Regions from separate parts of the Nitratidesulfovibrio sp. genome, predicted to be linked through region 1. Evidence: predicted binding sites of a transcription regulator. Region 1 holds the regulator's gene; the other holds the start of a gene.

Region 1 (14,926 bases):
GTTCGCAACGTGAAGCATGACATCGACGGCCTACTGGGTAACGTGGGCAAGGAACTGACGGGTCTTTCCGTATCGCTGGACGGGCTGGAACGCACGCCGGAGGGCGCGTACATCGTGCCGGCATCGGTGCTGCTGTCCATGGTTCATGCCGTGCAGCAGATACTATCCCTGTGGAGGAAAGCCCACTCGACGTTCAGCATAGCCATGGCGTCGAGCGTCCTGTGCCGCGAAGAGGCGTTGAACACGTTGTTCGACGCCGCTGAGGATGGCACGGAACATTGATTCCGACCGTCCTTCCCACCAGCAACCACGCTTCGCAGTACGAAGCCCGCAACCGGCGCGCCTGAACTGGCCAGGCGTGCCATCAAAGCCGGAAAGGGCGGGAGCACAAGCTCCCGCCCTTTCCGGCGTGGCGTAACGGCGTTTCGGCAGGAAACGAGAAGGGCGGAAGCTTGCGCTCCCGCCCTTTCATGAACAATGGGTCGTACGGACTACACGCAGCCGGTGGGCTTGGGCAGACCGGCCATCTTGCAGGCGCCCTTGCCGGGGCCGGAGGGGAACAGTTCGTAGATCTCCTTCAGCTTGAAGCCGGTGTTCTTGGAGAGGATACGAACCATCGGGGCGATGCCGTTCTTCTTGTAGTAGTCCTGCAGGAAGTCGATGATCTTCTGGTGATCGGGGGTGATGTCCGCGATACCTTCGGATTCCTTCACGAATTCAACCCACTCGGTGCTCCAGTCATCAAAGCGAAGAAGGAAGCCGTCTTCATCGACTTCGAAGCTCTTGCCCTTGTAAGTGACTTCAGCCATGCGTGTCCTCCTTGGACAGGTTCTTGGCAGTGAAAGGGATGCACGACAAACGCCTGACCTTCGCATCGTGCGGCGATGCGCCGGCCGATGATAAGCAGCGATCCGCTGCCTCTATCCGAATGATGGTTGCCCGAGGGCAGATTCTGCCCGCTGGATAAACCGCAGCCACCCGGCGTGTCAACGAAGACCTCTTTTCGGTGGCCTTCGCTGGTGAACCCGGGACACATCCCGAAGGATGCAGCCGTGGGGTACCGGATACCGAATCGCGCGGGTTTTTCCGGGTTCCAGCCATGCGAACGAGGCACAAGATGCCACAATGTCATGAAAAATTCAAGGCGGGCGTGGGTGTTTTTTCGGCAAGCATTACAACCCCCTACGGGTGAGCGTGTAAACAGTTGCTCACTAGCCGCAGCATGCCCGGAAAAATGGACGCACTGCGGGCCGTATGGGGTGTACTATGGGGAACAGAGAAAGTGATGCATGCAGCGATGCATTTCCACTCCCTCGGTGACGGGGGCACTGTAGTGTGTTGGTGGAGCTGTGTCAATGCATGTGAAATAATGCACGAGACGTGAAGGCGCACAACATGCCGCATGGAGTAGGTTGCCCTGTGAATGCATCAAATGGGCGTTGTCGCTTCGAATTTGTCATCATACTGGAATTATGAATATTATTGCTGTCGTGGCGGCGTGGGGCGCAGGCTATTGTGTTTTTATTCACAAGGTGCCGACTGCTTTGGTCCGAATGGTGTGGGGGAACGCGCCTGACGTATCCGGTTTGCCCGTTCGCCCCTGTCTGTTCTGTCTGGCCTGTCTGCCCTGTCTGCCCTGTCTGGCTGACGTGCCTGATCTGCCCGGTTTGTCGGGTCTGCCCGGCTCGCCTGTTGACCCGTCCTGTTCACCCGTCCTGCGCACTCGCGTGGGGGTTCCTGCCGGGCATGCCCCCCCAACCTTGACAGCCCCCACCCCCGTTGTTACCCGTTTGTGCTACTGCAAGAACTGCATCCTCGTGATGCCGGAGCCTTCATGCCCAGCCTCGGACAGCGCGAAACCCAGGTGCTCGCCACCATCATCGAAAGCTACATCGCCTCGGCCTCGCCCGTGGGGTCTCGCGCCGTGGCCGAGCATTCCGGTCTGCACCTTTCCCCGGCCAGCATGCGCGCCACCATGTCCGACCTGACCGACCTTGGCTACCTGGAGCAGCCGCACACGTCTGCGGGAAGGGTGCCGACGCCGCGCGCCTTCCGGTTGTACGTGGACAGCCTGTTGCGGCCATTGCCGCTGGGCAGCGCCGAGCGGGACGCCATCGCTGACGAACTTTCGCGGCAGGAGCTGGAAATTTCCGGCATCCTGCGCCGCGCCGCCAACCTGCTGTCCGGCCATGCCCGGCAACTGGGCATGGTGGTGGCCCCCAGCGAGGACGAGGCCCGCTGGCGCAGCATCGAATTCGCCCCGGCGGCGGAAGGGCTGGTGCTGGCCGTGCTGATGCTGGAAGGTGGCTTGGTGCGCACCCGCACCGTGCGGGTGGATGAACGCTACGGGCAGGACGAACTGGTGCGCTTCGGCAATTATCTCAACGAGCACTTCCGGGGCCTGTCCCTGTCCGAGGCGCGCGACCGCATCGGCCATGAACTGGCCCGCGCGGGCTCGCGGCTGGAAGAGATGTGCGTGCGCGCCCTGGCCCTGTCGCGTCGTGCCGTCGAACACATGGGCGACGACCGCGAACTTATCGTCAACGGCACGCTGAACATGCTGGAGCACGCGGAATTCACCGACGTGGGCCGCATGCGCGACCTGCTGGCCGCCATAGAGGAACGTTCGCGTCTGCTGGAGCTTCTGGACCGCACCCTGTCCGAACGCGACGTGCGCATCACCTTCTGTCAGGACGTGACCGATGGCGCGCCCGACGGGCTGCGCGGATGCAGCGTGATCAGCGCGGCTTACGGCGGCGGCACGCCGCGCGGCGTGGTCAGCGTGGTGGGGCCGTTGCGCATGGACTACGCCAAGATCGTTCCGGTGGTGCAGTGTGTTTCGCGGGCGCTTACCGAACTGTTCCGCGAACGGTTTGCCGCAGCACCTTCCCGGTTGCCGTAATCCCCACCATTCCGGATTGTTACGCGATGCATGCGACCCGCCCCGGCGGGATATTTCAACGACGACGTCACGCTTCAGGATTTCAAGGAGATTCAGGAACATGCCCCCCAGCAATGTGTTCAAGGACAATGTGGAGATCAGCCCCGAGGCCGAGGCCCTGCGTACCGAGGCCAATCAGGCCGCCGGTTCCGGTGCCGTCGTGGCGATTGACGATGACTGCCTGCGCGAACAGTGCGCGGCCCGGCTGTGTCCGGAATGTCCCGAGCGGGCCGAGGCCGACGAGCAACGCCTGCGTGCCCTGGCGGAAATGGACAATTTCAAGAAGCGGTTGCAGCGCGAAAAGGACGACCAGGTGCGCTATGCCGCAGAAGTGGTGCTGGCGGACCTGCTGCCCACCCTGGACAATCTGGACCTGGCCCTGCAATACGGGCGCGGCAACGCGGCCTGCAAGGACATGCTGATCGGCGTGGAAATGACCCAGAAGCTGCTGCTGGACGCGCTGAAGCGCCACGGCCTTGAGCCCGTTGGCGAGGCGGGCGAAGCGTTCAGCCCGGAAATTCACGAGGCCATCGGTGCCGAAGTGCGCCCCGACCTGCCGGAAGACACCGTGTGTGCCCTGATGCAGCGCGGCTACCGGCTGAAGGAACGCCTGCTGCGTCCCGCCAAGGTCACGGTGAGCCGTCCGGAATAGCGCCAGCGACACATGGCGAACATGCGGCGGCACGCCCCCTGCGGGGCGTGCCGCCTTCGCGTTTCAGACCGGAGTGGGGCGGATGCGACCCCGATGCGGCCCGGATGCAGTTCGGATCAACGCGGCGACATGCCCGGCAACCGGTCGGCGCCCTGCCGGAGACCTACCCGGAGACCGACCATGACGACCGGCATCATTTGCGCTTCACCCGGCTTCGCAGTATGGGGGGCCGCATGAGTACACACCGTTCCCCCTGCCTTGATGCGGGCGGGCTGCTGCGCGTTGCCGGGGGCGGCGTGCTGATCAGCTTTTCCGCCGTGTTCGTGAAGCTGGTGCACGTGGGGCCAAGCCAGTCCGCCTTCTACCGCATGTTCTTCGGCGGGTTGGCCCTGCTGTGCGTGGCCCTGGCCCGGCGCGAACGGCTGCGCGCGCGGCCCGGCGTGTGGGCGGTGATGGTGGGTGCCGCCGTGCTGTTCGCGCTGGACCTGGAATGCTGGCACCGGGGCATCCTGCTCATCGGGCCGGGGTTGGCCACCATCATCGGGAATTTCCAGGTGTTCTTCATCGCCATTGCCGGGGCGTTGCTGCTGGGTGAAAAACTGTCCGGACGGCACATGGCGGCCATTCCGCTGGCCCTGGCCGGGCTGTGGCTGCTGTTGGGCGTCAGCCCGGCGGAACTGCTGCCCGCATCGACGGATGGCGGGCTGGTGGTGGGCGATTCGCTGGCCGGGGTGGGCTACGGCTTTGCCACGGCGCTGTTCTACACCGGGTTCATCCTGCTGCTGCGCCAGTCGCGCGGCATGGCGGGCATGCTCGCCCCGGTGGCCAACATGGCCGTCATTTCGCTGGCCTGTGCGGCGGTAAGCGGCGCGGGCATTCTGGCGCGGGGCGACAGCTTTGCCATCGCCGATGCGGCCAGCGGCGGCTACCTGGTGGCCTACGGCGTGTTGTGCCAGGGCGTGGGCTGGGTGCTGCTGTCCACCGGGTTGCCGCGCCTGCCCGCCTCGCTGGCGGGGCTGGTGATGCTGGTGCAGCCCGCGCTGTCGTTCATGTGGGACATCCTGCTGTTCAAACGGCCCACCGACGGATGGGGCATGGCCGGGGCAGGGATTGCCCTGTTCGCCATCTGGCTGGGCCTGTCGGGCGCATCGGGTGCGTCGGGCGGATCTGGCGGTTCGGGCGCGCGGGTATGCCGTCCGGGCGAGGTGGAGGGGCCTCCTGACGCGGTACCGCCTGATACGGTGGTTTCCGGGGCGACGGCACCGCAAGGGGACACTGGCGGGGCGGAACGCCATGGCGGCTCGGATCGGAATTCTGGCTCCGCATGAGGATGGGTGACAATCAGGGCGCACCGCGCCGCAACCGGACAGGGTGACGACGATGAAGATATTGGGCCTGATATTCGTGGCCGCTGTGGCTGCGGTGCTTGGCTGGCTGCTGCTGCGCGGTCTGCTGGCCGCTGCCGGGTGCGTGCTGCGCCTGTTCCTGGGCCTGCTGCTGCTGGCCCTGCTGGGGGCCACATGGTCCATGCTGTCCTTCCTGTTTACCGGCGGGGCGGGCTGGTGAAGGGTGCGGGTTGCCGCCAGTGAGACGGCGGCAGGCGGCTGTCGGTGAGACGGTGCGGATTGCGGCATGCGAGATGAGCGGCTGACGCTGCCAGCGAAGACAGTCCAGACATTGCGCAGGCACGGCGCGTGACGGATGACCGTTGCGCGTCGTTTTCTTTTGGGGCGGGTGGAGACGCGCGGCAAGATGAAAATGGAGCCGGGTGCCGGGTGCGTGCCGCGTGCCGGGGCGGATGGGGTCAGATAGGACCGGATAGGACCGGATAGAGTCGGTTCGCCAGGTGGGCTGGGGCAGCTATTCTTCTGGCGGCAGCCCGGCGATCCAGCCTTCCACGTCCAGTTGCGCGGCAGTGACGCCGTGCGGCGGGGCCGACCGTTCCGGCAGGCCGTAGCCGGGGCGCAGGGAGGAAAGCGCAGCCAGCACGGCGCAAAGCAGGGCGTCCAGCAGGTCCGCTTCCGGGTCGTCCAGCATGCGGGCGGCATGGTCCGCGTTCCAGCGGATGGTCAGGCGTGGCATGCGGGCGGGCAGGCCGGTGCGGGGCACCGGGGCGGCAGCCGCATCAGGTGGCGTTCCGCCAAGCTGTCCGGCCAGCCCCGCAAGGCCCCGGAGCAGGTCCGTGCGGATATTGCGCCGGGCGGCCCGGTCCGTTGCGTCGCCGCCCTTGTAGGGGGCGCGGCCGATCAGGTGGCGGGCCAGCCAGCCGGGGTAGGTTTCCAGCGCCACGCGGGCGTTGTGCAACGGGCAGGGCGGCAGGGGCCGCAGGAGGGGCACGTGCACCTCGTGCGCGGCAAGGCGGGGAGCCACGGCGTGGAACATCAGGGCCACGGGCGGGCGCACCGTGTTCATGGGGCTGGCGGCCCCGGCGCGGCGGCAGCAGGCGCGGTACAGGTACTTCTGCCCGGCGGGCCGGGCGGCGGACACGCCGCGCAACAGGTCGCGGAAGGCGGCCCGGTCCATGGCGCCGCACAGCGCGGCATACCCGGCCCAATCACGCGGCCAGTCCAGTTGCTCCACCAGTTCCAGCGGCTGGGCCAGCGCGGCGTCGATGCCCAGCACCCAGCCCGCGTCGGGCGCAACATGCCCCCCCGTGAATCCCGCATCCAACTGCCCGCCGAACAGCCGGTCCAGGTCGTCCAGCGTGGGCAGTTCGCGCAGTTCGTGCAGGGTGAGCACGGGCGCTGCGCCCGGCATGTCCGGCATACCGTTATCCGGCGCGGTCCCCTTCCCCGGCGCAAGGTCGCACACCGCCAGGGTCAGCGGTTTGCGCGGGCCTGGCGTGGCGGTGACGTCCAGCCCCAGTACCCGCACGGGCAGGGTGCGGGCGGGTTGCGGCCCTGCGACAGGCACCGGGCTGGCGGATGGCGGGGCGTGGCTGCTCGGGGACGGGGTGCGGGTATGGCGGGTATGCATGGTTGGTCGCAAACGCAAGGCGGCCCCGCGCCTGGTTCGCGGGGCCGCTGGCGCTACATGCTGAAGAATTCCAGTTCCGGCGCGGCGGGTATTTCGCCCGCCTCGGCCAGCCGGTGGTAGAACAGGCGCAGCCCTTCCATTTCCGGAAAGCCCATGTGGAAGACCAGCCCCTGATAATACTGGCGCAGCTCTTCGCGCGTCAGGGGGCAGCCCTGCAAGGTCAGGTCGAGGATCACGTCCATGTGCAGTTCGCCCCAGTTGCGGGCGCGCTGCAACAGTTCGCACGGGTTATTGACGAAACATCCCGCTGTCGCCGCCGCGCGGCTGACCACCCACACCCCGAACACGAAGGGCAGGCCGGTCCACTGCCGCCATGCCTCGCCAAGGTCCAGCCGGTACGGAAACTCCGGGTGATTGCGCAGACGCAGGGCCTCGTCGCCGATGGCCAGGAACGCCTCCGGCGGGTTGCCCGACGCGATGCGTCCGGTGGCCGAACCCACCTCATACCGCACCGGAAACTTGTAGTAGTCGCGGAACAGCAGGCGCAGCAGCGCGGCAGAGGTGTGCGTCTCGGCGCTGACCAGCACCGGCTGGTCGGCCAGGTCTTCCACCGGGCGGCGGGACAGCAGCAGCACGCTCTGCACCGGCCCCCGGCTGCCGATGGCAAGGTCCGGCACCAGCAGGTAGTTCTGCGGCCTGTGCGCGTATTCCACCGACGAATTGGCCGACACGTGCAGGTCGCCGCGCGCCATCATGTTGTTCAGCACCGCAGGCGGCCCGGCCACCAATTCGTACTCGTGCGGGATGATGCCCGACTCCAGCGGGTGGTAGATGGGCAGCACGTTCAGGTACCCGATGCGGCCCAGGCGCAGCGGGCGCGCGCATGACGACGGTGTGGTGGTGAGGGGGTTGCTCATTGGTGTGTATTGCGTTTGTATCCCCTGCCGGTCCGGCTGTTTTTGTGCCTCCGGCGGGCAGGGGGCTTTGCCCCCTGCACCCCCGAATGGGGGGAGCAAGGGATGTTGGACGTGTAACGGGTGATGTTAGCTGTCAGCCTTCCCCCGATTCTCTTAATATGTCTCTATATCTCCCCATCCACCACGGGTTGGGGTGACACGGGGGTGTAGTTCATGGTGCGTTGCACGGGGGTGAACCCGGCGGCGCGGATGCAGTTGTGGATTTCGCGGCGCGAAAGGCTGAAGCTGACGCCTGCGGCGGCCACCACGTTTTCCTCGATCATCAGCGAGCCGAAGTCGTTGGCGCCGAAGTACAGGGCCAGTTGGGCCACCTGCGGCCCCATGGTCACCCACGAGGCCTGCACGTTGTCCACGTTGTCCAGCACCAGCCGCGACAGGGCCAGCAGGCGCAGGTAGGCGGGCGCGGGTTCCGGGTCGCGGTGGATATTGGTGTGCGCGGGCTGGAAGGTCCACGGGATGAACGCGGTGAACCCGCCCGTGCGGTCCTGCACCTCGCGCACGGCGAACAGGTGGTCCAGGCGGTGGCGGGGCTCTTCCTCGTGGCCGAACATCATGGTGGCGGTGGTGCGCAGCCCCTGGTTGTGGGCTTCTTCCATGACGCCCAGCCAGCGCCCTGCGGAACATTTGTTGGGCGAAACCTGCGTGCGCACCTCGTCCACCAGGATTTCCGCGCCCCCGCCGGGGATGGAATGCAGCCCTGCGGCACGCAGCCGGGCGATGACCTCGGCCACGGTGATCTTTTCGAGTTCCGCGAAAAAGACGATCTCGGGCGGCGAAAAGGCGTGGATGTGGATGGCGGGGTAGGTGTCGCGGATCCAGCCGATCATGCCTTCGTAGAACGACAGGGGCAGGTCGGGGTGGTGGCCGCCTTGCAGCAGGATTTGGGTGCCGCCAAGGGCCAGGGTTTCCTCGATCTTTTTCCCCAGTTCCTCGCGCGTCAGCACGTAGCCCTCGGGGTGGCCGGGGGCGCGGAAAAAGGCGCAGAAGCGGCAGGCGCACACGCAAATGTTGGAATAGTTGATATTGCGGTCGGCCACGTAGGTGACCACGGGCTGCGGATGCTTGCGCAGGCGCACGGCGTGGGCCAGATGCCCCAGGGTATGCAACCCGGCCTCGGCGTACAGCAGGTCGGCGTCGGCGCGGGTAAGGCGCGCGCCTTCCAGCACTTTTGCGGCCACGGCGCGTACGTCGGCGGATTCACCAAGGGACGAGCCGCCCGGCATGATGGGCCTGTTGGTGGCGGTGGAAGCGGCGGCGCTCATGCCCGAACCTCCGGCGTGGCGGCGTGGCCCGCAGCGCATTCTGGGCCATGTCCGGTGTCATGCAGGATGGCGTCCGGGTCGGCCACGGGGTTGAAGTGCGAGTCGCGGCGCACCGGGGTGAAACCGGCGCGGCGGATCATCAGTTCCAGTTCCGGCACGGTGAGCGACTGGGCGGAATCGGCCCCGGCGTCGTGGCCGATGCGCTCCTCGACGATGGTGCCGTCCATGTCGTCGGCGCCGAAGTACAGGGCGGTCTGGGCCATCTTGACGCCCATCATCACCCAGTAGGCCTTCACGTGGGGGATGTTGTCCAGCATCAGGCGGCTGACGGCCACGGTGCGCAGTCGGTCAAGGCCCACGTGCTCGCCCACCCGTTCGGGCGGCAGCTTGAGCAGGCTGTTTTCCGTCAGGAAGGGCAGGGGGATGAAGCAGGTGAACCCGCCGGACCTGTCCTGCTGCTCGCGCAGGCGGCACAGGTGGTCCACGCGGTGCTCGAAGGTTTCGATGTGCCCGTAGAGCATGGAACAGTTGGTGCGGATGCCGAGGGAATGCGCCTCGCCCGCCACGCGCAGCCATTCGTCCGACGTGGCCTTGCGCGGGCAGATTCTGGTGCGCACTTCCGGCGCGAAGATTTCGGCCCCGCCGCCGGGCATCATGGCCAGCCCCGCGTCGCGCAGGCGGCGCAGCACATCCAGCGTGCTGATGCCTTCCATGGCGGCGAAGTGGGCGATTTCGACCCCCGTGAACGCCTTGACGATGCTCTGGGGGCGTGCGGCACGGATGCGGCGGATGACGTCCTCGAACCACGCCAGATTCAGGTCCGGATGGCAGCCGCCCACGATGTGCACCTCGGAGAACGGGGTGCCCCGGTCATCCAGCACGCGGTGCAGGATGTCGTCGGGCGTCAGGGCGAAGGAACCGGCCTGCCCGCGTTCGCGCTGAAAGGCGCAGAACAGGCAGCCGTTGACGCAGATGTTGGTGTAATTGACGTGCCGGTTGAGCACGTAATAGGTTCTGTCGCCGTGCAGGCGGGTACGCGCGTGGTGGGCCAGCGCTCCCACGGCGGTGATGTCCGGGCAGTTGAACAGCGCCAGGCCCTCTTCGGGCGAAAGGCGCGTGCCTTCCATCACCTTTTCGAAGGCGGTCCCAAGGCCCAGGCGGGCGTAATGGGCAGCGTCGAGCATGTGTCCTCCGGTGTGGCGGGACTGAAATGTCTTGCGGATGATGCGGGACTGCATTTCGGGCCGGATCGGGGCTTGTGTCCCGATGACGGAAGGCGGAGTATCGACCCGGCGTGGCCCCGTGTCAACACCGTGGGCACGCCGGGGCGACTGCCCGCGGAACCGGTTTGCATCCGTTTTTCGCCTGGGGCGCCCGACCGTTTGACCCGCCTTCAGTACACCGTCGGCACGCTGGCAACACGCCGTCCACCTGTCATTTGACCCGCCCGGCCATCCGGGCGGCGCAGCAAGGTCGCTTCCATGTCTTCCCAGTCCGTACAGTCTTCGCATGCCGCTGCATCCGCCCCGCGCACCCTGTCGCTGGGCATTTCCCCCTGCCCCAACGACACCTACATCTTCCATGCCCTGGCCAAGGGCTGCATCGACCTGCCCTGCGGGTTCGACCTGTTCATGGCCGACGTGGAGGTGCTGAACGGCCGCGCCCGCGCGGGCACACTGGACGTGACCAAGCTGTCACTGGCGGCCATGGCCCATGTGCTGGACGAGTATGTGCTGCTCAATGCCGGGGCGGCGCTGGGGCGCGGCTGCGGGCCGCTGCTGGTGGCGCGCGAGCCGCTGTCGCCCGCAGACCTGGCCGGGGCGCGGGTGGCCATTCCGGGCCGCATGACCACGGCCAACCTGCTGCTTTCCCTGCACGGCACGCTGCAAGGCCCGCGCGAGGAAATGGTGTTCGACCAGGTCATGCCCGCCGTGTCCGCAGGCAAGGCCGATTGCGGGCTGGTCATCCACGAGGGGCGCTTCACCTACGGTGCCCATGGCCTGCATTGCGTGCTGGATCTTGGCCAGTGGTGGGAGTCCGCCTACGGGCTGCCCCTGCCGCTGGGAGCCATTGCGGCGCGGCGCGACCTTGGCGAGGCCACCATCCTTGCCGTGCAGGACGCCATCCGGCGCAGCCTGGAATACGCCAACGCCAACCCGGCGGCCTCGCGGGGGTGGATACGCGAGCATGCCCAGGAAATGTCCGACGAGGTCACGGACAGCCACATCCGCACCTTCGTGAACGATTTCAGCCTGGATCTGCGCGACGAGGGCCGCGCCGCCATCCGCGCGCTGCTGGAAAAGGCCGCAGGGATCTCTGGCGAGTCTGGCCCGTCTGGCTCGTCTGGCCCGTCTGGCTGGACCGGGCGGGGCCTGCCCGATCTGCCCCTGTTCGCCTGACGGGCGTGGCATTGACAATCCCTCCGGGGCATCATAGCTCAATATAATACTGGGCGAACACTCAGCGGCACGCCGCCGGGAGCGCCCCGGAAGGTCCGGCATGTCCCTCCGCAGGGGGGATGGGCGTGGCGGGTACCTTGCACCAAAAACGCGCACGGCGGGCAACCGCCGGGGCGTTTCCATCTCGTCGGGGGGACCCATGATGTTGCCATGGGGTTTGCTGCCGCACCTGTCCATGCCGGTCTTGCGCATGGTCGTGGTCATGGTGCTGACGCTGCTGGTGCATCCGGCGGCGGGCAGTGCCGCGCCCCCTGTGGTGTTGTGCAACGACGAGCATTTTCCCCTTTCCTACCGTGACGACGCCGGACGGCCCGCCGGGCTGTACCCGGAAATCCTGCGCGAGGCTGTGCGCCGGTCCGGCGTGCAACTGGACATTCGCGTGGCCCCGTGGACGCGAGCCCTGCGCGCCCTGGAAACGGGCGAGGCGGCCCTGGGCGGTGCCTTTGCCACCACCCGTGCGCGCGGGCAGTGGCGGGTCAGCCTGCCCCTGTACCTTGCGCGCATCGTGGCCGTTTTGCCGCAGGATTCCACGGTTGCCGCCAGCCGCGTGGCCGAGCTGAAGCCGTACCGGACCTGCATCGTGGAAGGGTGGAACTACGGGCCTCCGCTGGACAGTGCCCTTGCGGACGGCGGCTGGAACCTGGACCCCGCGCCCAGCGAGGCGCTGTGCCTGCGCAAGCTGGAGGCGGGCCGGGTGCAGGTGGCGCTGGTGGGCGAGGCTGGCGCCCAGCGCCTGACGGACTCTGCCGTATCGACGCGCATGCGTACGGTCCTTGTGGGGCTGGAACTGCCGGTGCACGTGTTCTGGCCGCTCACCGTGCCGGACGAGACGGTACGCCGCATGGACGTGGCCCTGCGCCACATGAACGAGGACGGTACCCTTGGCCGCATCGTGCGGCGTGTCATCGAGCCGTAACGGGGCAAGGTCGACCTGACGCCCCGACACGCAGGGTACTGCCCGTGCGCTGCACAACACCGCCGATGTCTGCACGACATTGGCGGCATTTTTGTTGGGCGGCATTTTTGCCGGGGCGGCATGTTGTCGGCTGCATCCCCGTTGGGGGCATGCTGCGGGGCGGTGGGCGGTGGGCGGTGGGCGGTGTGGGCCGGTGTGAGCCGATGTGCGCGGTGCCGCCGCCGGACAGTGGGCATGCCCCCCCGGAAACGGATGGGAACCGCCCCCGGCGTGGCCTGTGCCTGCCGGTGGCGGTTCCCGTCGCCGCGCGATGCGACAATGAATCCCTGCGGCGGCCAGGATTCCGGGAAGGCCCAAGCGGAATGATTATAGTATAAAAAGTATTCCCTTGCCTAACGCCGGGCCGCCCCCATCGTCAATGGGGCGAAACACGAAAAAGCCCGGCCATGGGCCGGGCTTTCATCGGTTCTGCAAAGTGCGTGCGGCGGGGCCGCGCGGGTTACTTGGCGAAGCCCACGGCGCGGCGTTCGCGGATGACCGTGACCCGGATCTGGCCGGGGTAGGTCAGGTTCTTTTCGATCTTGCCCGCGATGTCCTTGCACAGCATGTAGGTCTGGTCGTCGTCCACGTTGTCGGAATTGACCATGACACGGATCTCGCGGCCCGCCTGGATGGCGTAGGCCTTGGCCACGCCTTCGAAGCCGGTGGCGATGTTCTCCAGGTCTTCCAGCCGCTTCACGTAGTTTTCCAGCAGTTCCTTGCGGGCGCCGGGGCGGGCGCCGGACAGGCCGTCGGCGGCCTGCACCAGCACGGCCAGGGCCGACTTGGGCGGGGTGTCCTCGTGGTGGGCGGCGATGGCGTGGATGATTTCCTTGCTCTCGTTGTACTTCTTGGCGATGTCCGCGCCAATGATGGCGTGCGGCCCTTCCACCTCGTGGTCCACGGCCTTGCCGATGTCGTGCAAGAGGCCCGCGCGCTTGGCCTTCTTGATGTCCATGCCGAGTTCGGCGGCCATCATGCCACACAGGGCGGCCACTTCCAGCGAGTGTTGCAGCACGTTCTGCGAGAAGCTGGTGCGGTACTTCAGCTGGCCCAGCAGGCGCACGATGTCGGCGTGGATGCCGTGCACCCCCGCGTCGAAGGTGGCCTGTTCGCCCACCTCGCGGATCTGCACTTCAAGCTCCTGCTCGCACTTGCGCACGATGTCCTCGATGCGCGCGGGGTGGATGCGCCCGTCCTGGATCAGCCGTTCCAGGGCCATCTTGGCCACCTGGCGGCGCAGCGGGCTGTAGGCGGAAAGGATGACCGTCTCCGGGGTGTCGTCGATGATCAGGTCCACGCCCGTGGCCGCTTCCAGCGCGCGGATGTTGCGCCCTTCGCGGCCGATGATGCGGCCCTTCATGTCTTCGCTGGGCAGGGTCACGGCCGTCACCGTCTGCTCGCCCACGTAGTCGCCGGCGTAGCGCTGGATGGCGTTGGCGATGATTTCCTTGGCCTTGCGGTCGGCGGTTTCCTTCGACTCGGTTTCGATGAGCCGGATCATCTTGGCGGCTTCGTGACGGGTGCGCGATTCGATGTCTTCGAAAAGACGCGATTTCGCCTCTTCGGCGGTCAGGCCGGATATTTCCTGCAGGCGGCGTTCCTGTTCATCGATGCGGGAGGAAATCTGCTCCTCCATGCCGGCCAGGTGACGTTCGCGGCGGGTCAGCTCTTTTTCGGCGGCGAGCACCTCGTGCTCCTTTTCGGTGGCCTTTTCGAGCTTTTCCTCCAGGCGTTCGCCCTGTTCCTGCATCTTGCGGTCACGGGCCTTCAGTTCGCGTTCGCGTTCCTTGAACTCGTGTTCCAGTTCGCGCTTCTGGTGAAAGATTTCGTCCTGGCCCTGGAGCAGAATTTCCTTTTTCTGGGCCTGCGCTTCCTTGCGGGCTTCCTCGACGATGCGCTTGGCGAGTTCGTTGGCATCGGCGATGCGCTTGGAGCTGACATAGCGGTGCAGGGCATAGCCCGATGCCGCGCCGATGATCGCTCCCACGACGACGTAGATGATTTCGATGAGCCCCATACTGCAACTCCCGTTATGGTGTCGGACCAACGCCCGATGTAGTGTCCGGCAAGCGGGTCTGGCGCGCCGATCGGGCCGTGCGTGTGCGCCCCAAGGGGGCGGCTGATTGCCACGGCGTCAAGACGCACCGGATCACCGTGCCGATTCCATGAGCACGGGGAAGACAGGAGTTCGGGCAAGGAGGGGACGGACGGCCGCGTCGCCGGGGTCCGCGCACTTTTGTGCTAAACGCGGATGCCCCGCCGGGCGGGCCTTGTTGGGGGCGAGGGGGCATGGACGAACCCCGGAGCGCCGTGTGACGTGCCAAAGCAGGACCTGACTATGTCAGGGTGGGAACCTCGGGCGGGCCTTCAGGCTCCCCGGCTCGGGGCCGGGTCTGCACACCGGTCCGCCGTACAGGTTCCCTGTTTTCTTCTTGTGAGGTCAGCGATGGCAGGTCAATCACGCACACTCCAGGGATCGTTATGCATCCGCGCAACGGGAGTTACGCAGATTCCTCTATTTTCGCCAGCAGGGCTTCCATGCGGGTACGCATTTCGTCCTTCTGCTGGGTAGACTGCAACAGGTCGTCCGCCAGTCCCAGAACCAGAAAGGTCAGCAGCTTCTCCTTGCTGAGCTGTCTTCCGTGGAACTTCAGTCTGTTGAACCGCTCTTCCACCAGGGCCTTGGCGGTTTCGACCCTTG
Region 2 (14,926 bases), on a different contig from region 1:
CTTCGGAAAAACTTGACGTGCAGCCCTACTTCGACGTGGAGTTGCTGATGAACACCAGCCAGGAGACGCGCATCGGCGGCGAAGTGATGGACCGCCTGATGCTGCGCTGGGAAGCCTGGATGGACAAACTGCACGCCCTGCGCATCGATACCGGCAAGATCCAGTACCTTGTGGTGTGGCTGGACGCCGACGTGGAAGAAGAGGTGGACGCCGCGTGGGAGTCATCCCCCTCCGACGCGTTCATCATCAATTCGCTGGCCCAGACCATGGTCATGAGCGCGGTCCACATGCTGCTCCCCGAGGTGGAGGACGTGGGCTGCGCCCCGGCCCCCAAACCCACCGACAAACTGCGCGCCGCACTGGTTGCCGAAGGCCTGCCCTACAGCGGTGACGGCCCCACCCTTTCGCGCCGCTACGCCGTGGTCACCCACTTCCCGTTCAAGGGCGGCTGCGAAATCTGCACCCTGCTCAAGGACTGTCCCAAGGGTTCGGGCGCGGCGGGTGCACCGTCGTCCATCGTGCTGCCGGGGTACGAGCCGGACAAGAATTAGCATCGTCCGCCAGCGGGTTCGGCCCGCCCCGCCCCCCGGGCACCAGGCCGGGTACGGGCCAGGTACGGGCCGGGACACGGAACACACGGGCCATGGCGCAGCGACGCGCCATGGCCCTTTCCGTGGCGCCCGGCGTGCCTTTACTTCACCCGGCGTCTACCCTAGAATGCGCGCCCAAGGAACCGGACAGGATGAACGGCCCGGAGGCGGACATGTCCACGGATTTCGCCACGCAGCTTCCCGGCCTGCGCCGCATGAGTCCCGGATTGCTCAGAGCCATGTCCGAACCGCTCGACCCGTGGCGCGACCCACCCTACCTGACCCCGACGTCCCCCACCCTGCTGGACAAGACCCAAACCGTCGTCAAAGACATGGAGGCGGATGCGGCCGTTGAACGCCAGCGCCTGCAACGCGCGGGCTACAGCCCCCCCAGGGGCGACACCCGCCGCCAGAGTCCGCTGGTGGTGCCCGAACGCCTTGCAGGCTCGCTGGTTTCGCTGATCGGCTGATCGGCTGACCTGCGGGGTCCCCGTTGCCGCCAGCCCGCCGAGCGCCGGAAACGGCCCCGCCCGGCATGTCCACCCCCGGCATACCCGCCACTGGCGTAACCGCCCAGGCATTCCGCCGGTCCCATACTTTCCCAAGGAGCGTCCATGAGTCAGGACCCGAAATACCCGACCCGAATCCGCTACGAATACGAGCACGATTCCGGCGTGCGGCTGGAATACGCCCACGGCGTGTGGGGCGGCATCAACCCGCAGGGCGAAATCGAAATGAGTTTCTACATAGAAACCGACAAGATGCCGCCATTCTCCGAGCGCCTTGTGGCGCCCGACGGCAGCTTCGGCCACGAGGTGGCCCCCTACGACGAAAACCTGAAGGTGATCACCCGCCACATCCGCTCCAAGGTGGTGCTGAACTACCACACCGCCCGCGCCGTTCTGGAATGGCTGGAGGAAAAGGTGGAAACCCTGGAGATGGAAGAGGAAGGCGGCATGATGTACGAGGGCGAAGGCGGCCTCGAACAGTAGCCGGCCCTGCCCGGCCCTGTCCTATCGGTGCGGCCCGAAGCCCCTCGGCGCGGTTGACGCGGCGGGGGGCTTTTCATGTGGCGCGGCGGGGGCAAGCGGGAAAGGGGAGCGGAAAAAGGCCACGGCGAGCAGGAAGGCGGGCAATGGAAGCCGGAGCCCAAAAGCCGCCGCCCGGCGGCTCTCGCCGCACTCGCCTACGGACGGCGCAGACGTGCCAGCAGCGGGCGCAGCCGCGACAGCACCGGCTCCGCCATATCCGGGGCGAAACGGCGCGCCAGCAGCAGGTACGTCCCGGCAAACACCGGACCACTGGCGGCCAGCGCCAGGAACGCCCCCCACAACTGGCCCGCCGGGCTGGCCGGTACCAGCAGCGGCGCGTACGCCAGCGCGGGCCAGGCAGGCAGCGCGGCGGCGGCGCACAGCGCCGCCGATTTCGCGCCGCACCCGATGAGGCCGGAAAGGCCGCCCCCGCCATGGCGCCTGCGCCAGACCAGGGCCAGCGCCACGGTATACACGGCCACCGCCGCCGTACCCGCCACGGCCACGCCCAGAGTGCCGCGCGTGCCCGCGTGGCCCGCCAGCACATACAGCGGCAGCGCAGCCAGGGTGGCAAGGGTGCCCACCACCGCCGGGGTCACCGTGTCCTGATGGGCATAGAAGGCCCGGCCCACCACCTGCTGCACGGCCCAGAAGGCCACGCCGCACAGCATCACCCGCAGCAGGGGCGCGGCGGCCAGGGTTTCTGCGGCGGCGAACCCGCCGCCCTGAAAGATCAGGCGCATGGTGGGTTCCGCCGCCAGCAGCATCCACATGGAAAGGGGGATGATCACCGCCAGGGCATTGCGCAGGGCCGTGGACAGGGTGGCGTCGAAGGCATCGCTCTCCCCTTTGGCGGCCAGCGCCGCCAGAAACGGATACGAAGCCACTCCGGCGGCCTGGGCCACCACCCCCACCGGCACCAGCATGATGCGCCGGGCATAGTTGAGCAGGCTCACCGCGCCCTCGCCGGTCATGGAACCGAAGATGCGCACGAACTGTTCGTCCAGCACCACCACCGACTGGCCGATCATCAGCGGCAGGGCCAGCAGGGCGAAACGGCGCACGCCGGGGTGGCGCAGCACCGGGCGCAGCCGCACCCCGCCGCCGCGCGCGGCGGCCAGCACCGGCAGGGCAAAGCTGCCCAGCCCGGCGCCCGCCAGCACGCCCCAGCAAAAGCCCTCCATGCCGCGTGCCGGGGCCAGCGCCCACGACAGCACGCCGCCGCCGATGATGCAGCCGTTGTACACCAGCGGCCCCATGGCGGGCACCGCGAACTGGCGGCGCATGTACAGAAGCGCGGTGACGCACGCCCCCGGCAGAAAGAACGCCTGCGCGGGCAGGATGATGCGCAGGAAACGCACCAGACGCGCCGTGGACGGTGCGTCAAAGCCCGGCGCGGCCACGCGGGCCAGTTCCGGCGCGAACCACCACGCCACGCCGGTCAGCAGGCAGATGGCCAGGGTTATCCACCAGAACGCGGCGGCGAAAAAACGCCAGCCGTCCTCCGGATCGCGCTCGAAGCGTTCCGACAGCAGGGGAATGAGGGTGATGGAGAAGTACCCGCCCGCCAGCAGGTAGTTGATGAAGTCGGGCACCACGAAGGCGGCGAAGTAGATGTCCGCCTCTGCCGTGGCGCCGAACAGGTAGGAGATGACCTTGTCGCGCAGGAGCCCCATGAACCGCGACACGAAGACGCTGGCCGCCATGAGCAGGGCGGCGGCGCCCATCTGGTGGGTGCGGGTAAACAGCTTCATGCGGCGGCGGACTCTCCTGTGCGCGAACGTGGTACGCAGGAACCACTACCCCATACCGTCCCGCTTGACCATACGATGGGGCGGGCAGGACTGCGTCCGCCGCCGTGCACGCACCTGGCGCACGCTCCGCGTCCGGCCCTTTCCCCCATTGGCCCTGCGGGCGCATCCCCCCATGTCCGGCGCATCCCCCATATCCGGCGCCTTCCCAGATCCGGCGCATCCGCCCATGAATCCGACGGCCACCGCTCCATTTCAGGAACTTTCAGCCGCGCGGGCACATTTTTTTCAGCAGTGGTACTATACGAAACCACTTTTTACACACTGCATCCATCCAGAAAAATTACTATACAAGTATTTCCTGATTTCCTGTTCATAGATTGACAACTGTGCACTCAACCGCTAGATATGCCCCATTCATGGAGAGAGGCGCGAGGGTCCGGCCCTGTGACCGCCCGGCAACCTGCCCCGACGTGACGCCGTCGGTCGGGACAAGGTGCCAACACCGACCGTGTAGCGCACGGGATCATGATCGCGGGCTTGCGGCGTCGGCCTCTCCACGCGAGGGGCCTTTTTGTTTTGGGGGCATCGTCCGGACGCTGGAGCCGTGCGGTGCATGTGGGTGGATTTCAGGCCAATTGCGCACCCACAGAAAAAAAATGCAGCTAACAGGCCGTTGCGCCACGGGGGCCGCCACACACCCAGCCGGAACATCCGGCGGGACGGCGGACAGCCCAAGGGCGCACGGTGGTCCGCCGGCCCAGCCCCCGGCGGATTGACCACGCGAAGCCCGGACGGCTTCGCGAAAAAAGGGAGACACGATGAAGGATTTTCTGGAGAAGTTGCAGCCCGTTGGCGAGTGTGTAATCTACTACCTCTACCACAACGAGGACGAACCCATGCCCACCAGTTGGTCCGACCCGCTGGAACTCATGGGTGACATGACTCGCCTGCAACTCACCGACGCACAGATGCGCGAACTGCGCGACATCGTGAGCGAGGAAATCCGCAGCGAAGGCCCCGAGGCGGTCTGGAAGGGGCGCACCCTGCGCAAGAACATCATCCATTCCTGCGGCTACCTGGTGTAGCCGGGCACCTTCGGCGGGCGCGTCCGGCAGCGCGCCCTGCCCAAACGGTGCCCGCTCCGGTACCTGACCCGGCCTACAACGCCTCGCCTTTCCGGGCCACTCCCCCCGCTCCGCGTGCCTGCCCGCACACGTCGGCGGCCCCCATGACCCGGCACGCATGACGACAGACACAACGCCCCCGTCGGGAAACCGGCGGGGGCGCTTTCGTTGGCGGCAGGAAGCGTGCCAGGAAGCGTGCCAGGACGTGTGCCTGTATGCGGCCAGGACGTGTGCTGACGCGCTGCGGGCGGCAACGCAGGGTGTCCGCTGCCTGAGGGACAATCCGCCCGATTCAGCCTTCGAATCCCAGTTCGGCCAGCAGGCCGGGCAACTCGCGAAAATCGCGCATGGTGCGCACCCGGGGCGTGGTGCGCGCTTCCCGGGTCTGACCACCCGGGCGCGGCGGATCGAACCAGATGCCGGACATTCCGGCTTGCGTGGCGCCCCACACGTCGCCGGTCCAGTCGTCGCCGATCATCACCGCCCTGTTGGCGGGCAGGCCCAGGTCGCGCAGTGCATACGCCCAGAACGGCGGCCAGGGCTTGGGCGCCCCCGCCGAACGCCACGTGTACACCCCGGCCAGCAGCGGCCCCACGCCCATGGGGGCAAGGGCCGCCCGGATGGGGCCCTCGTCCGATTCCGAGGCGTTGGAGGCCAGAGCCAGCCGCCAGCCCGCAGCCAGGGCGCACAGCACCTCGCCCGCGTGGGGCATGGGTTCCTCGTCGGTCCATCCGTGTTGCGGCCCCATCCAGCGGGGCATGACGCGCATCAGCGTGCCGCCCCAGTCCAGCAGCAGCGCCTTGTCGGGGACAGACGTGGCGGTCGGGGCGTCCGGTGCAGCGGATATGTCGTTGTGGTTCGTCGTCGGCATGTTCACGCTCCTGCCCCGTGGTGCCCGCGCTCCGGGTCCGCGTCAAGTCGGAATGGCCCGCATTCTTTCCGCGCCCCACCCAGCGCACAAACGAAAAGGGCCGGAACCCGAAGGTTCCGGCCCATGGTCGCAGCTATGTGGTGGCCGGGTTGGCCGTACCAGCCTTTCGGCCTAGTACATGCCGCCCATGCCGCCCATGCCGCCCATGCCGCCGCCGGGCATGGGCATGTCCTTCTTGGCTTCGGGCTTTTCGGCAATGGCGCATTCGGTGGTCAGCAGCAACGAGGCAACGGAGGCCGCGTTCTGCAGGGCGATGCGGGTGACCTTCTTGGGGTCGATGACGCCAGCCTTGATCAGGTCTTCGAAGTCGCCGGACGCGGCGTTGAAGCCGAAGCCGTCCTTGCCTTCGCGCACCTTCTCGACCACGATGGAACCTTCGTAGCCGGCGTTGGTGGAGATCTGGCGCAGCGGTTCTTCGATGGCGCGACGGATGATGTTCACGCCGGCGGCTTCATCGTCGTCGGCGGGCTTCACGTCGTCCAGCACCTTGCAGACGCGGATGTAGGCGGTGCCGCCACCGGGGACGATGCCTTCTTCCACCGCAGCGCGGGTGGCGTTCAGGGCGTCCTCGACGCGGTCCTTCTTTTCCTTCATTTCGGTTTCGGTCGCGGCGCCCACGTTGATCACGGCCACGCCGCCCACCAGCTTGGCCAGGCGTTCCTGAAGCTTTTCGCGGTCGTAGTCGGAGGTGGTTTCGTCGATCTGGGCGCGGATCTGCTTCACGCGCGCCTTGATGTCGTCGGACTTGCCAGCGCCGTCCACGATGGTGGTGTTTTCCTTGTCAACCACAACGCGCTTGGCGGTGCCAAGGTCGGCCACCGAGATGTTCTCGAGCTTCACGCCCATGTCTTCGGACACCACGGTGCCGCCGGTCAGGACGGCGATGTCCTGCAGCATGGCCTTGCGGCGGTCGCCGAAGCCGGGGGCCTTGACGGCAACAACCTGAAGGGTGCCGCGCAGCTTGTTGACCACCAGGGTGGCCAGGGCTTCGCCTTCCACGTCTTCGGCGATGATCACCAGCGGACGGTTCATCTTGGCCACCTGTTCGAGAACGGGCAGCATGTCCTTCATGCTGGAGATCTTCTTCTCGTTGCAGAGAATGAAGGGCTCGTCGAGTTCGACGACCATCTTTTCGGGATCGGTCACGAAGTAGGGCGACAGGTAGCCGCGGTCGAACTGCATGCCTTCGACCACTTCAAGGGTGGTTTCCAGACCCTTGGCTTCCTCGACGGTGATGACGCCTTCCTTGCCCACCTTGGCCATGGCCTCGGCAATGATGTTGCCGATGGTGGTGTCGGAGTTGGCGGAAATGGTGCCGATCTGGGCGATTTCCTTCTGGTCGCGGGTGGGCTTGGCCAGGGTGCCAAGTTCCTTGACCAGCTTTTCCACGGCCTTGTCGATGCCGCGCTTGATGGCCATGGGGCTGCGGCCAGCGGCCACCAGCTTCACGCCTTCGCGGTAGATGGCCTGGGCAAGGATGGTGGCGGTGGTGGTGCCGTCACCGGCGATGTCGCTGGTCTTGGAAGCAACTTCCTTGACCATCTGGGCGCCCATGTTCTCGAACCTGTCTTCGAGTTCGATCTCCTTGGCCACGGTCACGCCGTCCTTGGTGATGACGGGCGAACCGAAAGACTTCTCGATGACCACGTTGCGGCCCTTGGGGCCGAGGGTCACCTTGACGGCGTTGGCGAGTTTGTCCACGCCGCGGGAAAGCTTTTCACGGGCCTTGACGTCGAACAGGATTTCCTTGGAAGCCATTGTATTCATCCTCCTCGGGAGTAAGTGCTAAGTTCGCGGGGCGTTATTCGATGATGGCGAGAATGTCGTCTTCACGCATGACGAGGTGCTCGACGCCGTCAAGCTTGATCTCGGTGCCCGCATACTTGCTGAACAGCACCGTGTCGCCCTTCTTGACGGTCATGGCGATGAGCTTGCCGTCTTCCGCGACCTTGCCGGGACCGGCGGCGACGACTTCGCCGCGCGAGGGCTTTTCCTTGGCGGTGTCGGGAATGAACAGGCCGCCGGCGGTCTTTTCTTCGGTTTCGAGGCGCTTCACCAGCACGCGGTCATTCAAAGGCTTCAGATTCATGACAACTAGTCCTCCAACTTTAGGTGATCGCTGTTTGTCCCGTCTTTGGCACTCACGGGGTGCGAGTGCCAACGACAAGGGCGGTCATCTCGCCGCGCGTCATGACCGTGTCACACGCGCGCCCTCCCGCCGCATGGCGGGGGGCGAAATTCGTCTCGCCCGGTGTATCGTGGCTGTTCGGCAGATGCCGGAGTCCGACAGGGGCTCGGTCCGGCCGCCGGGTGCGGCTGGCCGCCCGCTCCCGTTCACACGGTGGCGGTGCGGTGCAACCGCGTTGGAGTATAAGGCGGGTTTACGGGTTGAAAAGGGGGTTGTGTGCATTTTTTTGCATTTTCCTGGGGCGTCATGCAAATTCAACACGCCGCACTCCCGGCATGCCTTCCGAAAAACCTCACGAACTCGCACCCTTCCGCACGACGTTCGCCCTTGCGCAGACCGGGCGCGACAAGGCGGCCAAATCGGGCAGACCGGCCAGATCGGGGCAATCGGGCCAATCGGGCCAATCGGTAAGGTCGGCAAGGTCGGGACGCCCGGCCCGGACCACGTCAGGCCAGACAAGTCGGGCACAGCCGTGGAGGCGTGCCATTCGGGCACGGCACATCAGACCGACCGGGCCTGCGCGCCTTCAGACGCTGCCGTGCGCGGGGCGCGCGGCAGCCCGGTGAGAATGGCCAGCCCCCCGGCCACGCCCAGCAGCAGGCAGTAGTAGTTGGCCGACAGCACCGCCACGGGCGAGATGCCCGCGATGGACCCGGCCAGCAGCACCTGCGCCGCATGCGGGGCCACCCCCTGCACCACGCACGAAAAGATGTCCAGCAGGCTGGCGCTGCGGCGCGGGTCCACGCCGGAGGTGGCGGCGATTTCACGCGCCATGCCCCCGGTAAGGATGATGGCCACGGTGTTGTTGGCAGTGCACAGGTCGGCCACGGCCACCAGGCCGGAAATGCCCGCCTCAGCCGTGCGGGTAGCGGCCCCGTTCTGGCGGCCCGGCCGGTCGGTGAACCGGCGCACGGCGGCCAGCAGCCAGGCCACCCCGCCCTGATAGCGGATGAGTTCGCCAAGGCCGCCCATGAGCATGGACAGCACGAGAATCTCGTGCATGCCGGTAAAGCCCTTGTAGATGTCCTGGGCGAATCGCAGCGGGGTGTAGCCGTCCACAACGGCCATGCCCACGCCGCCCGCCAGGACGATGCCCGCGAACAGCACGGCGAACACGTTCATGCCCGAAAGCGCCATGACCAGAATGGCCACGTAGGGCAGCACCGTGACCACGCGGTAACCGCCCGGCGCGGCGGCCCGGCCCGCGTCGCCCGCCAGCCAGAACACCGCCACGGCCAGCAGCGCGGCGGGCAGCGCGATGGCGAAGTTCATGCGGAACTTGTCGCGCATGTCGCAGCCCTGGGTGCGCGTGGCCGCTATGGTGGTGTCGGAGATCATGGACAGGTTGTCGCCGAACATGGCCCCACCCACCACCGCACCCATGAGCAGCGCGGCATCCGTGCCGGTCTGGGCGGCCACGCCCGCCGCGATGGGCCCCACGGCGGCGATGGTGCCCATGGAAGTGCCCATGGCCGTGGCCACGAAGGCCGAAATGACGAACAATCCCGGCAGCACCAGCCGTTGCGGCACCAGCGACAGCCCCAGGTTCACCGTGGATTCCACCCCGCCGATGGCCGACGCCACCGAGGCAAAGCCCCCCGCCAGCAGGTAGATGACGCACATGGTGATGATGTTGATCTCGCCCGCGCCGGACAGGAAGACGTTGACCCGCCGGGTCAGCCCGCCGGGCCGGGCCGCCGTGGCCAGGTCCTTCTCGCGCAGGACGAGGGCAAGGGCGATGGCGGGCAGAATGGCCACCGTGGGCGACAACTGGTAGAAGGCCATTTCCGTTCCGGCGGCGCCAAGGGCCAGCCCGGCACCGATGAAAAGCGCCAGGAACAGGCCCAGCGGCAGCAGGGCCAGGGAATTGGGAACAGGCTGGTGCGGGGGCGTGGCAACGTGTGACGTCGGGGACATGGCGATATCCTTCATGAAGCCCGACGGCTGCCGGGCCTGCGCGTAACGCATTGAAATGTGAGTGTGTATGGGGGGGATCGGGATGGTCGGCGAAAGCCCACCGCGTGCATGGCGCGCGATGGCGAACCGTGCAGATAGGAACGGGGACGCCGCGTGTCCAGACGAACTGGCGCGGGCGTCCCCGGAATATCATGCGGCGCCGGTTAGTTGCGACTATTCACGGTTCTTCGCGGTCATTCACGGAATTGGGCAAGCTCCGCGATGCGCGCCTCCACCACTTCCCAGCGTTCCAGCAGGGCGGTCTGCTCGCCTTCCAGCGCGGCAACGCGCGCGGCGGCAGCGTTGAAACCTTCCGGGTCGGCAGTGAAGAAGTCCGGCTCGGCAAGGCGGGCTTCCAGCGTGGCCTGTTCGCGCTCCAGCGCGTCCAGGTTGCCGGGCAGGGCCGCCAGTTCATCGCGCAGCCCGGCCAGTTCGCGCTGCTCCTTGAAGGTCAGCTTGCGGATCTGGGCAGTTCCGGGACCGGAGCCGTTACCGTCCGCCCCGCTGCCGTCGCCCTCTCCGGTCCTGCGCGGGGTGGCATCCCCCCCGGCACCATCGGCAACCGGCTTCGGGCGCTGGCGCAGCCAGTCGGTGTAGCCGCCCACGTACTCGCGCACGTTGCCGTCGTCGTCAAAGGCCAGGGTGCTGGTCACCACGTCGTCCAGAAAAGCTCGGTCGTGGCTCACCAGCAGCACGGTGCCCTGGTATTCGGCCAGCAGTTCCTCCAGCAGGTCCAGCGTTTCCACGTCCAGGTCGTTGGTGGGTTCGTCCAGCACCAGCACGTTGGAGGGGCGGGTGAACAGCTTGGCCAGCAGCAGGCGGTTGCGCTCGCCACCGGACAATACCCTGGCGGGCAGGCGCAGCCGGTCCGGCTCGAACAGGAAGTCGCGCAGATACCCGGCCACATGGCGGCGGTTGCCGTTGACATCTATGGTGTCCGCGCCCTCGGCCACGTTGTCCATGACCGACTTCTCGCCGTCCAGGGCCGTGCGCAACTGGTCGAAATAGGCAATTTCCAGCCGGGTGCCGTGGCGCACCTCGCCGGAATGGGGCACAAGCTGGCCCAGCAGCAGGCGCAGCAGGGTGGTCTTGCCGGAACCGTTGGGACCGATCAGCCCCACCCGGTCGCCACGCTGGATCAGCGCGGAAAAGTCGCGCAGCACCGACCTGGCGTTCTCGTGGGCGAAGCACACGTTGCGTGCCTCGATGACCAGCTTGCCCGAGCGTTCCGCCTCCTGCGCCAGCATGGCCACCCCGCCCTGCTTTTCGCGGCGGCGGGCGCGTTCCTCGCGCAGGGCGTACAGGGCGCGCACCCGGCCCATGTTGCGCGTGCGCCGGGCCTTGATGCCCTGGCGCACCCAGACCTCTTCCTGGGCCAGCTTCTTGTCGAACAGGGCGAACTGGCGCTCCTCGTTCTCCAGCCGGGCCTCGCGCTGCTCCTGGTACTGGTCGTACCCGCAGGCATAGGAATGCAGCCGGCCCCGGTCCACCTCCACGATGCGGGTGGCCAGACGGCGCACGAAGGCCCGGTCGTGCGAGACGAACACCAGCGTGCGCGCGCGGCGCATCAGATATTCTTCCAGCCAGGCGATGGTATCGATGTCGATGTGGTTGGTGGGTTCGTCCAGCAAGAGGTCCTGCGAGGCCACCAGTGCGCGGGCCAGCAGCACCCGGCGCTTGCGCCCGCCCGACAGGGTGGAGAATTCGCGCTCCGGGTCCAGCCGCAGGTGGTTGCACACGGACACTACATCGCCGTAATGCTCCCACCCTTCGCCCGATTCCAGCCCGCGCCGCGCCGCGGCCAGCGCCTCGCCTTCGGGCCCTAGCCCCCCGGCCACGATGCCGAACACCGGGCCGGTCATATCCACCGGCACCTCCTGCGGCATGCTGCCAAAGCGCATCCCCGGCGTGCGCACCACCTCGCCTGCGTCGGGGCGCAGGTCACCGGCCATCAGCCGCAGCAGCGTCGACTTGCCCGCCCCGTTGCGCCCCACAAGGCAGATGCGCTCGCCCTGCTCCACATGCAGGGTGGCCCCGTCCAGCAGCTTGCCGGTACCGAGGTTGAGCGTGACGTCCTGTATGCCCAGCAATGCCATGCGAGTATCCCACCAAGAATATACGTTTCTGCAAAAAAACGGACAAAAATTCGTCTACCCGAACAAATGTTCGGAAAGAGCCCGCCAACAACTGAATATAGCGTTCAATCAATCAGTTTAGCGCGCAACAGGCCACCGGGCAAGCCGGACAAAACAAGTCCACAAAACCCTGCGATACCGGCGTGTTACCACAACACCGCAAAAACATGCGTAAGTACGTGCTAACATTGACATGTATGTACAGCAGGGGATAGACGCAGCACTACCGCCGCATCAAGCGCCATGGGAAATGGCGCACACGCCACAATCCCTTGGGGTATCCATGCGCCACCTTTCTTCACAAACACTGTTCTGTGCCATAGGCACCGGCCTTCTCGCGGCCGGTGTTGCCGCCCTTGTGCCGCTTGTATCCGGCACGTTTTCCCTGTCGCACGGCCTTGCCGCCCTGGCTGTCGCCTGCATTGCCGCTGCCGGAATGCTGGCGTGCCGCATGCGCGGTCTGGCTGCCGACGCGCGCCTGCTGCACGATGCCGCGCTGAAGGGCCTCGGCGGCTCCGCCGCAAACGCGCCCGCCGCCCTGTCCGATGCCGCCACCGCCATCGCCGCCCTGCGCGACGAGGCGCTGCGCAATGCCGCCGCAGGCCAGGCCATGCTGGAAGCCCTGGATGGATATGACGGGCAGGACGCCTCCCGCTCTGCGGACACTGCGGCCCCGTACATCCTGCTGGACGCCAAGGGCATGGTCACCTGCGCCTCCCCGACCCTGCTGGCCCTGCTCGACACGGGCACCACGCCGCCCGCCCTGCCCGCCACTCTTGAAACCGTGGGCCTGCGCCCCGCCCCCACCGATGCCAAGGGGGCGGAACTGCTGCGCCAGATCCGCGAGGGCCGCGCCGCCACGGGCGAACTGGCCATCCCCCTGGCCTGTGGGGTGCCGGACAACGGCACCGCCCCGGGCATGCCCTGCCTGATCCACCTCACTCTGTCCGCCCGGCCCATCACCGACACGGCGGGCCGCACGCACGGCAGCTTCGTGCTGCTGCGCGACCTGACCCGGCTGCGCGCCGCGCAGTGTACCCTGGCCAGCACCTCGTCGCGCATCGAACGCTTTGCCGCCGACTCCATGTCGGCAGCCAGCGAGGTGACCCGCGCCGCGGAAGACCTGGCCACCCTGATCCAGGAAGCCAACGCGGGGGCGGGCAGCCAGCAGGAGCGCACGGCAGAAACCGCCACCGCCATGGAACAGATGAACGCCACGGTCATCGAAGTGGCCCGCAACGCGTCCCACGCCGCCGACCAGGCCGCCGAAACCCGCCGCCGCAGCGTGGACGGTGCCCGCCAGGTGAACGAACTGGTGGCGCACATCGACGGCGTGGAACAGGTCATCGGGCAACTGGCCGAACGCGTGGGCGCACTGGACACGCAGGCGGGCAACATCGGTCAGGTGATGAACGTGATTTCCGACATCGCCGACCAGACCAACCTGCTGGCGCTGAACGCGGCCATCGAGGCGGCCCGCGCCGGGGATGCCGGGCGCGGCTTTGCCGTGGTGGCCGACGAAGTGCGCAAGCTGGCCGAAAAGACCATGAACGCCACCCGCGAGGTGAGCGAGGTGATCACCGGCATCCAGCAGAGTTCGCGCGCCGCCGCCCGCGAGATGGACGGGGCCCGTGCCGCCGTCAACGAGGCCGCCCGCCGCGCCCAGGATTCCGGCACCGCGCTGTCGGAAATCCTTGCCCTTACCGACAACACCAGCATTCAGGTACAGTCCATCGCCACCGCCGCCGAACAGCAGTCGGCCACTTCTGCCGAAATCAACCGCGCTGTGGAGGCCATTACCGGCATTGCCGGGCGCACCATGGACATGATGAACCACGCCGCGCAGGACGTCTTCAGCCTGGCCGGGCGTTCCAGCGACCTTTCGCGCACCGTTGCGCGCATTTCCGCCACCGACGAGGCCGACGACGCGGCAGCGGCGGCGGGCAAGGCCGCGCCCTGCTGGGAATTCAAGAAGTGCGGGCGCGAAAAGGGCGGCGCCAAGGAAAAGGAAATGGGCATCTGTCCCGCCTGGCCCGACCACGGCTTCAGTTGTGCCGGGGTTACCGGCACCTTCTGCGGCGGACAGGTGCAGGAAACCTTTGCCAAGAAGATCGGCAACTGTGCCAAGTGCGACTTTTTCAAAAGCGCATCCTACCGGCGCGACGCGCACGCTTCGCAGATGTCGGGCAGCACCCCCGGCAGGGGCGTACGGCTGGAACTGCGGCGCTGAGGTTCCGGGGGCACCGGCCCGCACACACCGCCAGGTACACATGGGGCGGGGCGCACGACGCCCCGCCCCTTTTCGATGCCCTCCGGCTGCCCGTCCGCCTCCATCCCAGCCCGCCCCCGGCGCGGGGCGCGGGGCGCAACCCTTGCGCCCCGGCCTGCACAAGGGTACTAAGACCATAACAGGAGGTGCCACCCATGCCCGCCACCGAACCCGACGCCCGCAAGGGACGCGAAGCCCTTGGACACTGGCTTGACGAAATGGCCGCCACCGTACGCGACATAGAGCGTGAAGCCGAACAGGCGCTGCACAGAAACGAGGACCAGGACGCCTACCGCGACCTGATGCGCCGCAAGGCGCAACTGCTGACCTCGCTGCCCGATCGCGCCCGCGACCTGTTGCCCCAGTTCGAAGGGCACGAGCGAGACGCCATCGCCGACCGGCTTTCGCGCTTTGCCTCCAGCGCATCCAACGCCCTGCGCATCGATTCCGTGTTCTACATGTCCGCCCTGCTCTACCCGGAAGACCACACCCCCGGGCAGCCCAACGACCTGGAAACCTTCGCCGCCGCCGTGCGTGATGGACGTGCCGGGTAGGACGGGACAACGTACAGCAGCACACCACACGGCATACACAAGCAAGCGCCCGGATACGCATAGTATCCGGGCGCTTGCTTGTGATCTGCATGCGAAAGAACCTGCCATGGCTGATGGCCGCACGCCATACGCCTCCACCCCACTCTCTTCCGCCTTTCAAACCTGCGCCCCCCGCTCGGGCACCGGGCGGGGCGAGGGCGTGGCCTGCGATGGCGAAACGCGGCGGCGGCCCAGAAGGCAAGGCGCGGTGCGCCACGGCGACGACGGCGTAGCAGCGCTACGTCGAGGAAGCCGGGGTGTGCCGCAACGCAGCCAGCGGGCAACAGGCCCGCATGCGCTAGGCTTTCATGTTGACGAACTGAAGGGGCACGCCCAACTCCTCCCCCCGCAGCAA

Evidence for each region. The regulator HrcA, encoded in region 1, represses chaperone genes, less so after heat shock. The targets are predictions, from matches to a motif close to TGTTAGCACTCNNNNNNNNNGAGTGCTAACA.
Region 2: a site for HrcA is predicted at 7,563-7,593, ahead of groES (co-chaperone GroES). Genes of this name have one in related genera too.

The regions. Positions count from the first base shown of each region.
Region 1 covers NZ_JBDXXH010000001.1:552,089-567,014, forward strand. Annotated here, with positions in the region: gene ABWO17_RS02300 (hypothetical protein) at 10-282, shown strand; gene ABWO17_RS02305 (TusE/DsrC/DsvC family sulfur relay protein) at 492-809, opposite strand; gene hrcA (heat-inducible transcriptional repressor HrcA) at 1,835-2,902, shown strand; gene ABWO17_RS02315 (nucleotide exchange factor GrpE) at 3,003-3,593, shown strand; gene ABWO17_RS02320 (DMT family transporter) at 3,827-4,921, shown strand; gene ABWO17_RS02325 (hypothetical protein) at 4,974-5,159, shown strand; gene ABWO17_RS02330 (DUF429 domain-containing protein) at 5,454-6,569, opposite strand; gene ABWO17_RS02335 (menaquinone biosynthetic enzyme MqnA/MqnD family protein) at 6,623-7,486, opposite strand; gene mqnC (cyclic dehypoxanthinyl futalosine synthase) at 7,651-8,769, opposite strand; gene mqnE (aminofutalosine synthase MqnE) at 8,805-9,992, opposite strand; gene ABWO17_RS02350 (1,4-dihydroxy-6-naphtoate synthase) at 10,290-11,207, shown strand; gene ABWO17_RS02355 (substrate-binding periplasmic protein) at 11,407-12,183, shown strand; gene rny (ribonuclease Y) at 12,683-14,242, opposite strand; RNA gene ssrS (6S RNA) at 14,519-14,704, opposite strand; gene zapA (cell division protein ZapA) at 14,727-14,926, opposite strand, start outside.
Region 2 covers NZ_JBDXXH010000006.1:62,926-77,851, forward strand. Annotated here, with positions in the region: gene ABWO17_RS11645 (hypothetical protein) at 1-551, shown strand, start outside; gene ABWO17_RS11650 (hypothetical protein) at 764-1,060, shown strand; gene ABWO17_RS11655 (hypothetical protein) at 1,205-1,582, shown strand; gene murJ (murein biosynthesis integral membrane protein MurJ) at 1,777-3,375, opposite strand; SAM riboswitch class I at 3,787-3,907, shown strand; gene ABWO17_RS11665 (hypothetical protein) at 4,194-4,460, shown strand; gene ABWO17_RS11670 (HAD family hydrolase) at 4,792-5,370, opposite strand; gene groL (chaperonin GroEL) at 5,542-7,188, opposite strand; gene groES (co-chaperone GroES) at 7,232-7,519, opposite strand; gene ABWO17_RS11685 (Na+/H+ antiporter NhaC family protein) at 8,120-9,535, opposite strand; gene ABWO17_RS11690 (ATP-binding cassette domain-containing protein) at 9,769-11,670, opposite strand; gene ABWO17_RS11695 (methyl-accepting chemotaxis protein) at 11,993-13,939, shown strand; gene ABWO17_RS11700 (hypothetical protein) at 14,134-14,532, shown strand; gene ABWO17_RS11705 (YajQ family cyclic di-GMP-binding protein) at 14,870-14,926, opposite strand, start outside.